Regions from separate parts of the Flammeovirga sp. MY04 genome, predicted to be linked through region 1. Evidence: riboswitches for the same ligand, from Rfam matches in the RefSeq annotation. Region 1 holds a riboswitch; each other region holds the start of a gene.

Region 1 (2,278 bases):
AGATTAGAGGCCTCGGTAGTTAATGTAATTTCAGACATGTTGTGTATGAGGGTGTAGAAATAAGAGTATCAATTTATTATTTAGAAAAGATCATCAGCGGTTACTGATTGTGTCTTTTTAGTATATTCTGTAGGTCTTACAGCGAAGAAATCGTCGTGTGCTAAACCAAATACTTCTTCATCGAACCATTGCATTTTCTTCAAAGTTTCTTTATTAACTTCAAAGATAGGTTTTAGACCAATTTCGTTTAAACTTTTATTCAGACGATCTCTCATGAAGTGAACTAAATGTTCTATTGGTAAAAATTCCAACTCACCTTCTTCAAAAATACCATTCAGCAACCTAACTTCTACATCGTGAGAAATTTTTGCTGCTTCATAGATGCGATCTTGAAGTTCTTTAGTATTCAACTCAGGGTATTCAGCAATCATCGTATTGTATAACCACATACCTGCACGTGCATGAGAGTTTTCATCCTTAGCAGACCACTTGATAATGTTACCAATACCTTTAAGTTGATTTTTGAATTTTTTATAGGACAGTAAAATAGCGAACTGAGAGAATAAGTTTACATTTTCAGTAAAACACGAGAAAATTGCAATACTCTGTAATAGGTCGTGCGGTTGTGCATTTCCATTTTTATCCACAGTTACCTGAGAGAGCATTTCAAGACGTTCCATAGCAGTCTCGTCTTCTAAGAATGCCTCAAAATTGTCCAAATCCAACAACTCGTTTAAACGTGCATATGCAGAAGCGTGACGAGCTTCATTTTCAGCAAAAGTAATGGCCATTGCCTTAATTTCTGGCTTAGGTATAAACTGACCAATCACCCCCCAAAAATCATCCTGAACATTAGTTTCAGTTTGGGCAAACGTTTTCAGGATGTTACCAATAACATCTCTTTCTTGATCTGTTAAATTGGTTTTGAACTGCTGAATATCTGCATCAAAGTTTACTTCGGAGTGAATCCAGAAAGTTTGGTGAATAGCATCAATAAAATCTTGTGCCTTTGGGTATTCAAAGGGTTTGTAAGCTACACGTTTATCTAATAAGCTCATCTTTTGGATGTTTTTTTAATACAACTAATGAAAACATATAAATGTTCTCATTGAACAACACAATGCTTTATTTTCTTTATAAGCTGACGGAAAAGCCCAGGCATCAAATTGATTTACTCAGACAGTTCTTTTACTCCCCATTATCCCGATGGAGGTTACAAGCAACAACTTAGGCAGGTCTTCTGACTAAACTATAATATAATTTTGATTCAACCTTCCCACATTTAAAATGCAGTGGATTTTTCGAATTCATTTTCATAGTATTACAGCTGCGGGTACAGTACAGGCTTCTCACCTGTTTCCCTTTTCACCAAAGCAAAATACAAATTGCTTTAAGCACCTTCGTCATAACAAATAAATGGTCTTTTATTGATAATAGCAAACATTTTCTAACATAGTTTTTGTTAAAAAAAATCACACAAAATTAGTTGCATTTTGCTTGACTCATTTAAAAAAAATGATAAGAGCTAATCACACACAATTTGTCAGCAAATTGCACTTTTTCAATATCAATAATATAAGGGTATATGAAATAATTTTGTAATACTTGAATTAAAAAAAAGTGTATATCACACGCAATAAAACAAAAACCTTTCCTATACTTGGATAACGTCTATATACGTATTGATTAAACTCATTTTAAAATGGACTAATCTAAGTTACTATGTTTACAATTCGATTATATTTTAGTGTCATTAATTTTAAGTTTGATTAAATCTACTTGTAAAATTCAAACAATTATTAAATTATACTTGATTTTTGAGGAATTAATCAATATGAATCAAATTAAAATGCTTCTCCGAAGGTTAAATATAAACCAGAACTTTTTTCCGATCCAATTCCATAATCTACTCTAATAGATGCTTTGTCCTTTTTATTAATCAAAAATCTTAATCCGCCACCTCCTGCAAACTTAAAACCTTGGCTATCAAAATTTTCGTAAGTCGAAAAAACATTTGCTGTTCCAACAAAGGCTGTCATCCCAATTCTCCAGAATAAATGTTGTCTAAATTCAGATTGTAATGCCACCATTTTTTGGTCTCTCCAACGGCCTTCATAAACACCTCTCATCATGTTTAATCCACCCATCAAAGCCATCTCTCTAAAAGGCGTATTATCACCAAAAGTTTGTTTCGTCAAACCCTGAAAAGCTAACACAGAAGCACCTTCTTTTTCTCTACTTAAATCAAAATATTTTCTAAGATCTAATGTCAATACAT
Region 2 (2,278 bases), 1.9 Mb from region 1:
CATCACTTTAAAATCACAAGTTAATAAAGCGGGTTCTGATGAAGCGAGAAGAGCGATTATGCAGCAACACATTCGTGATGAAATGCACAAAAAAATATTCAAATATGCGATCTATTATGCACACCTTGATATTCAAGAACAACTTTTTAGTGACTCATCTAGAGAATTGATTTATATCTTTGGTGCTAAAGGATCACATCCTAAATTCAAGCAGTTAACTGAACTTCAAGAAACTTTAGCGGATAGATTCAAAAAACTTTACTCTTTCTCTAAGAAGAAGAAAACGACAATGGACCAAGTGATGGAAACAATTGATGAGTCAATTCCACTGTGGGAGGAACTAATTGCTGAAGCAAACTATGAGGACAAAAAAGCTAAAGTAAATGGCGAAATTGCTGATGGTTTAAAATTAAACCTTGCATTAGCTTACACAATGAAAAGAGATTTTGATAAAGCTTTAGAGATTATGAATACTATCGAGAAAGCAAAAGAAAATCCAAATGGCTTAAACGGTATTATGGCGGGTTCTTTTAAAGGTCAAGCAAAGTCATTAAGAAGACTTCTTGAAAGAATTCAAATCGATCCTTCTAAAGTAAGCGTTACTACAGGTCAAGAAGCGAACTAATTCAGTTCAATTAATCTTATATAAGAATTTTAGGCTGTCATATAATAAATGTGACAGCCTTTTTATTTTACAATAAATTATCCCGTTAAACCATCGATTTTCAGCATCTTATAAATTCCTAAAATATTTTAGTGATTGTCATCAATGCTTTTTAAATCAGGTGTTTGCAAATTGAAAGTGCATGGTGCCAAAATGGAATAATAGGGAATCTAGTGAGAATCTAGAACTATGCTCGTAGCTGTATAGCACTCGTTGTCATCACTTAATTTAATAGCTAATTCAATACTTTTAGCTCTCTTAATTTAACTGATAAAAATTGATACTCCATTGCTGTTCCGCTTGATCAGATGTATCAAGTATAAAGTGAGAAGGACAATTTTTAGAGTCAAGTCAGAAGACCTACCAAGCAAATGAAGCCACCGACATCGAGTTAATGTCTAAGTTTTCAGCGTCCACCAAATTATTTGATGTACGTTACTGCACTTCCTACAATAGCGCCTTGTGTTTTGTTTCAAAAAAATTCAAAAGACATGGTCATCACTCAAGACAGTAAATTGCTGAAATTCGCCAATGAAGCAATTAACCTTACTAATGTAGAAAACGAAAACGCCAACATGCCTGAAGGTGTTTTTACTGCAAAACTTACCCGTATGTCGGGTGAAATCTCCAAGGAATACACAAAAGCCTACTTACTTCCCGAAAAGCATTTAAAGATGCATGAAGAAGGATGGATCTATATCCACGACTTCAGTTCTTATGCTGTAGGTATGCAAAACTGTATGTTTATTGATGTTGGAGAAATTCTTAGCAAACCCATTCATACAACGAATGGCACTATGCGTCCTCCTAAAAGTATTCGCTCTGCTTTACAAGTCACTGCTGTTGTTTTACAATGTCAGAGTAACGCTCAGTTTGGTGGTATCGCTATCAATGCCTTCGATTTCCATATGGCAAAGTTCATTAAACTCAGTTTCTATAAACATATGGAAACAGCTATTAAGTTTAATGTACCCGATCCTGATACATTTGCTTGGGACCAAGTAAAAGAAGAAACTAAACAAGCTTGCGAAGCTTTTCTTCATAACCTAAATCACTTAGAAAGCCGAGCAGGTAACCAACTACCGTTTGTATCGATTAATTACGGATGTGATACATCTAGAGAAGGTCGTTTGTTTATCGAATGCATGCTAAATGCCACAATGGATGGTATTGGAGAAAAAAGAACCACTCCAATTTTCCCTATTCAGATTTGGCAATACAGAAAGGAAGAAGGTAAAATTTTAAACGAGGATCTTTTCCAATTAGCTAACGAGTGTTCGATAAAAAGAGTCTATCCTAACTATGTCAACACCCATCAAGAGGTATATGACATTTTGGATAAAAACGGAAAAATTGTTCCAGATTTAATCCCTGCCACTATGGGGTGTCGTACACGTTTAGGAAAAAATCTACATGGCTATAACGGAAAATCGGGTAGAGGAAACCTATCTCCTGTAACCATGAACCTTCCTAAATATGCAATGGAAACTGACTCATGGGAGGAATTCTGTACTCTTGTAAAAGAGATGGCATTTATTGGAATCGACATGATGGAAGCACGTTTACGTTGGCAAAGAAAGCAACTAATGGGAGCTGCTCCGTTTATGTATAAAA
Region 3 (2,278 bases), on a different replicon from region 1:
TAGTTTAAAGTAATTAGTATTCATTTCACAGTAGTGTTATCAATTATACACGTAATTGTTACACCTAACTAACTCATTACTTTAATAATGTTCAATTGTATATACTAGAATCTAACTATACATAAGATCAATTTTTATAGACACTTTTTAATTAAAACTAGACAAAATTGTATTTTATGAGGTCTGAGGAAGGTTTTTTATGATGTATTACTTAACAAGTATTCTTAAACGTTTAAACGCTTTTTTTTATAATTATTCAGTAAAAAAGACCTAAAAGTCAGATCTTTTGATCTACTTTCAGGTCTAATAATATGGATAAAGAATAAATATTTTTTAGAATAAAGTGCTTATTTCATCACTTTCTTTTGCAATAACTTCTTGACCTAAAGTTGCAGGTTGTTCCATTCGAGGAGCAATCATTAATTGGGCATGCCATAGATGACCAATATTGTTTTTATGAATACCTTGACAAGAAATGGTCAATTCATTTTTATTGTCTACTACAGGTTTAATTTCTTTGTAAGCCAACCATTGTTCATCATTTTCTTTGATCATGGTCCAATCCGGATTTTGATAGAAGGATGCACCTATAATATTTAAGTTATTTTGGATGACTTCAATGTCTTCATTTTCAATAGTAATGACCAATTTTACAAGACTTTCTTTATGATCATAAACCGGTTTTATTGTAGCAGGTTTCTCTAAAAACTGAATCTCATAAAACCCATTATCAATAGGTTTTGCATCCATTTTTGATATTAATGTTTGATTTACTTCTTGAAAGGACATTCCCATTTCAAGACCATTAAATAAGTTGATTTTTTTAGTGCTCGAAGTACTTAAATTCGAATTGTCAGTTTGTGCACTTGCAAAATTGGCAACAAGAAAAAAAGCAATTAAATAAATTAGCTTTTTCATGATGAGATATTTTTTAATTTTTATTTTAGATTTTTTAACGTGATTTTATAGTCAAAAAGTTGAGATAATTAGGTTTTGTTAAATTTTTTAGATTTTAAAAAATGTATGGAATCGTATTACAAAATGATAATCAAAAATTCTTTTTAGTAATGATTCCTATCACTTTTATTAGTAAAGATAACTCTCACCTTTGCTGTGCATTGGTTCCGAAAGGAATAAAAGGGAATCTGGTGAAAGACCAGAACTGTACCCGCAACTGTAAATGCTCATAATGCTTGAATTAAAAAGCCATTGTTTTAATGAGAAGGCAATTCAAGAAAAGAGCAAAGTCAGGAGACCTACCAAGCAAATATATTTTGATGAAACTTCGGGAGTTAAGTATCATATGTTTTCCTATGCATGGGTAAAATATCTATTCATTCCTGAAAGTTCATCGCTTAGATTTTAAAACTAAATTAAAGATGAACAAACAACTCCTATTTAAAAAATCGATTTATTTCGTATTATCCTTACTCTTTTTGGTAGGCTGTAATTCTGCAGACGATACAACATTAGCCGTTCATACCGTATCTTTTGATACCGATGGAGGTAACAAAATTGAAAATCAAGAAGTATTTCATGGCGAAAAAGTGACACAACCTACACAGCCTGAGAAAGTAGGACACGAATTTTTATCATGGACTTTAAATGAAGAAGACTACGATTTTGAGCAAGCTGTAGAAAGTGATATCACATTAAAAGCCACTTGGGAAGAGTTAGAAGTAACTTACAAAGCAACATTTCAATTTGATAATGGAGCTGAGGACAGTGTGGTAACTGTTTTAGAAGACGGCACTTTAGAAGAACCTAAACACCCGATCAAAGAAGGATATCTTTTCCAGTTCTGGTCAGTAGATGGTGCAGCTTTTGATTTTAAAACTCCAATCACTTCAGACATCACTTTAGTCGCTGTTTACGAAGAAGTAATCAACCAATTTGTAGTTACTTTCGATGCCGATAATGGAGATCAATTGGTGCAAGTTACTGTTGATGAAAACGAATTAGTAGCAGAACCTACAGATACTCCAATAAAAGAAGGATACGAATTTTTAGGTTGGTATGTAGGTGATACAGCTTTTGATTTTAATACTCCAATTACTGCAGATATTACCATTGTAGCTAAATGGGAATTAGGAGCAGGAGAGACCACTGTTGATTATGCCACAATGTCTCAAGCAGATTTCCAAGCAATGAATAACGGTGACCACGCTACAGTAAAAGCTCAACTAAACCGCCTTGGTAGAGGTTGGGCATGGGGAACAGAAGTTTTTCTAATTGATGAAGAAGGTAATAGTACAAAAGATCTTTACAGTTCTTCTAA

What was found. Region 1 has a riboswitch for cobalamin ahead of MY04_RS03555 (ribonucleotide-diphosphate reductase subunit beta). Riboswitches for the same ligand answer to the same signal wherever they lie in the genome.
Region 2: it holds a riboswitch for cobalamin, as region 1 does, so the genes downstream of both, nrdD (anaerobic ribonucleoside-triphosphate reductase) here and MY04_RS03555 (ribonucleotide-diphosphate reductase subunit beta) in region 1, are expected to answer to the same signal.
Region 3: it holds a riboswitch for cobalamin, as region 1 does, so the genes downstream of both, MY04_RS27290 (InlB B-repeat-containing protein) here and MY04_RS03555 (ribonucleotide-diphosphate reductase subunit beta) in region 1, are expected to answer to the same signal.

What each region holds. Positions count from the first base shown of each region.
Region 1 covers NZ_CP003560.2:897,088-899,365, reverse strand. The annotation lists gene MY04_RS03560 (ribonucleoside-diphosphate reductase subunit alpha) at 1-38, opposite strand, end outside; gene MY04_RS03555 (ribonucleotide-diphosphate reductase subunit beta) at 81-1,058, opposite strand; cobalamin riboswitch at 1,214-1,417, opposite strand; gene MY04_RS03550 (BamA/TamA family outer membrane protein) at 1,845-2,278, opposite strand, start outside.
Region 2 covers NZ_CP003560.2:2,790,746-2,793,023, forward strand. The annotation lists gene MY04_RS11310 (hypothetical protein) at 1-625, shown strand, start outside; cobalamin riboswitch at 791-1,046, shown strand; gene nrdD (anaerobic ribonucleoside-triphosphate reductase) at 1,156-2,278, shown strand, end outside.
Region 3 covers NZ_CP003561.2:2,048,436-2,050,713, reverse strand. The annotation lists gene MY04_RS27300 (hypothetical protein) at 1-24, opposite strand, end outside; gene MY04_RS27295 (hypothetical protein) at 334-918, opposite strand; cobalamin riboswitch at 1,102-1,278, shown strand; gene MY04_RS27290 (InlB B-repeat-containing protein) at 1,380-2,278, shown strand, end outside.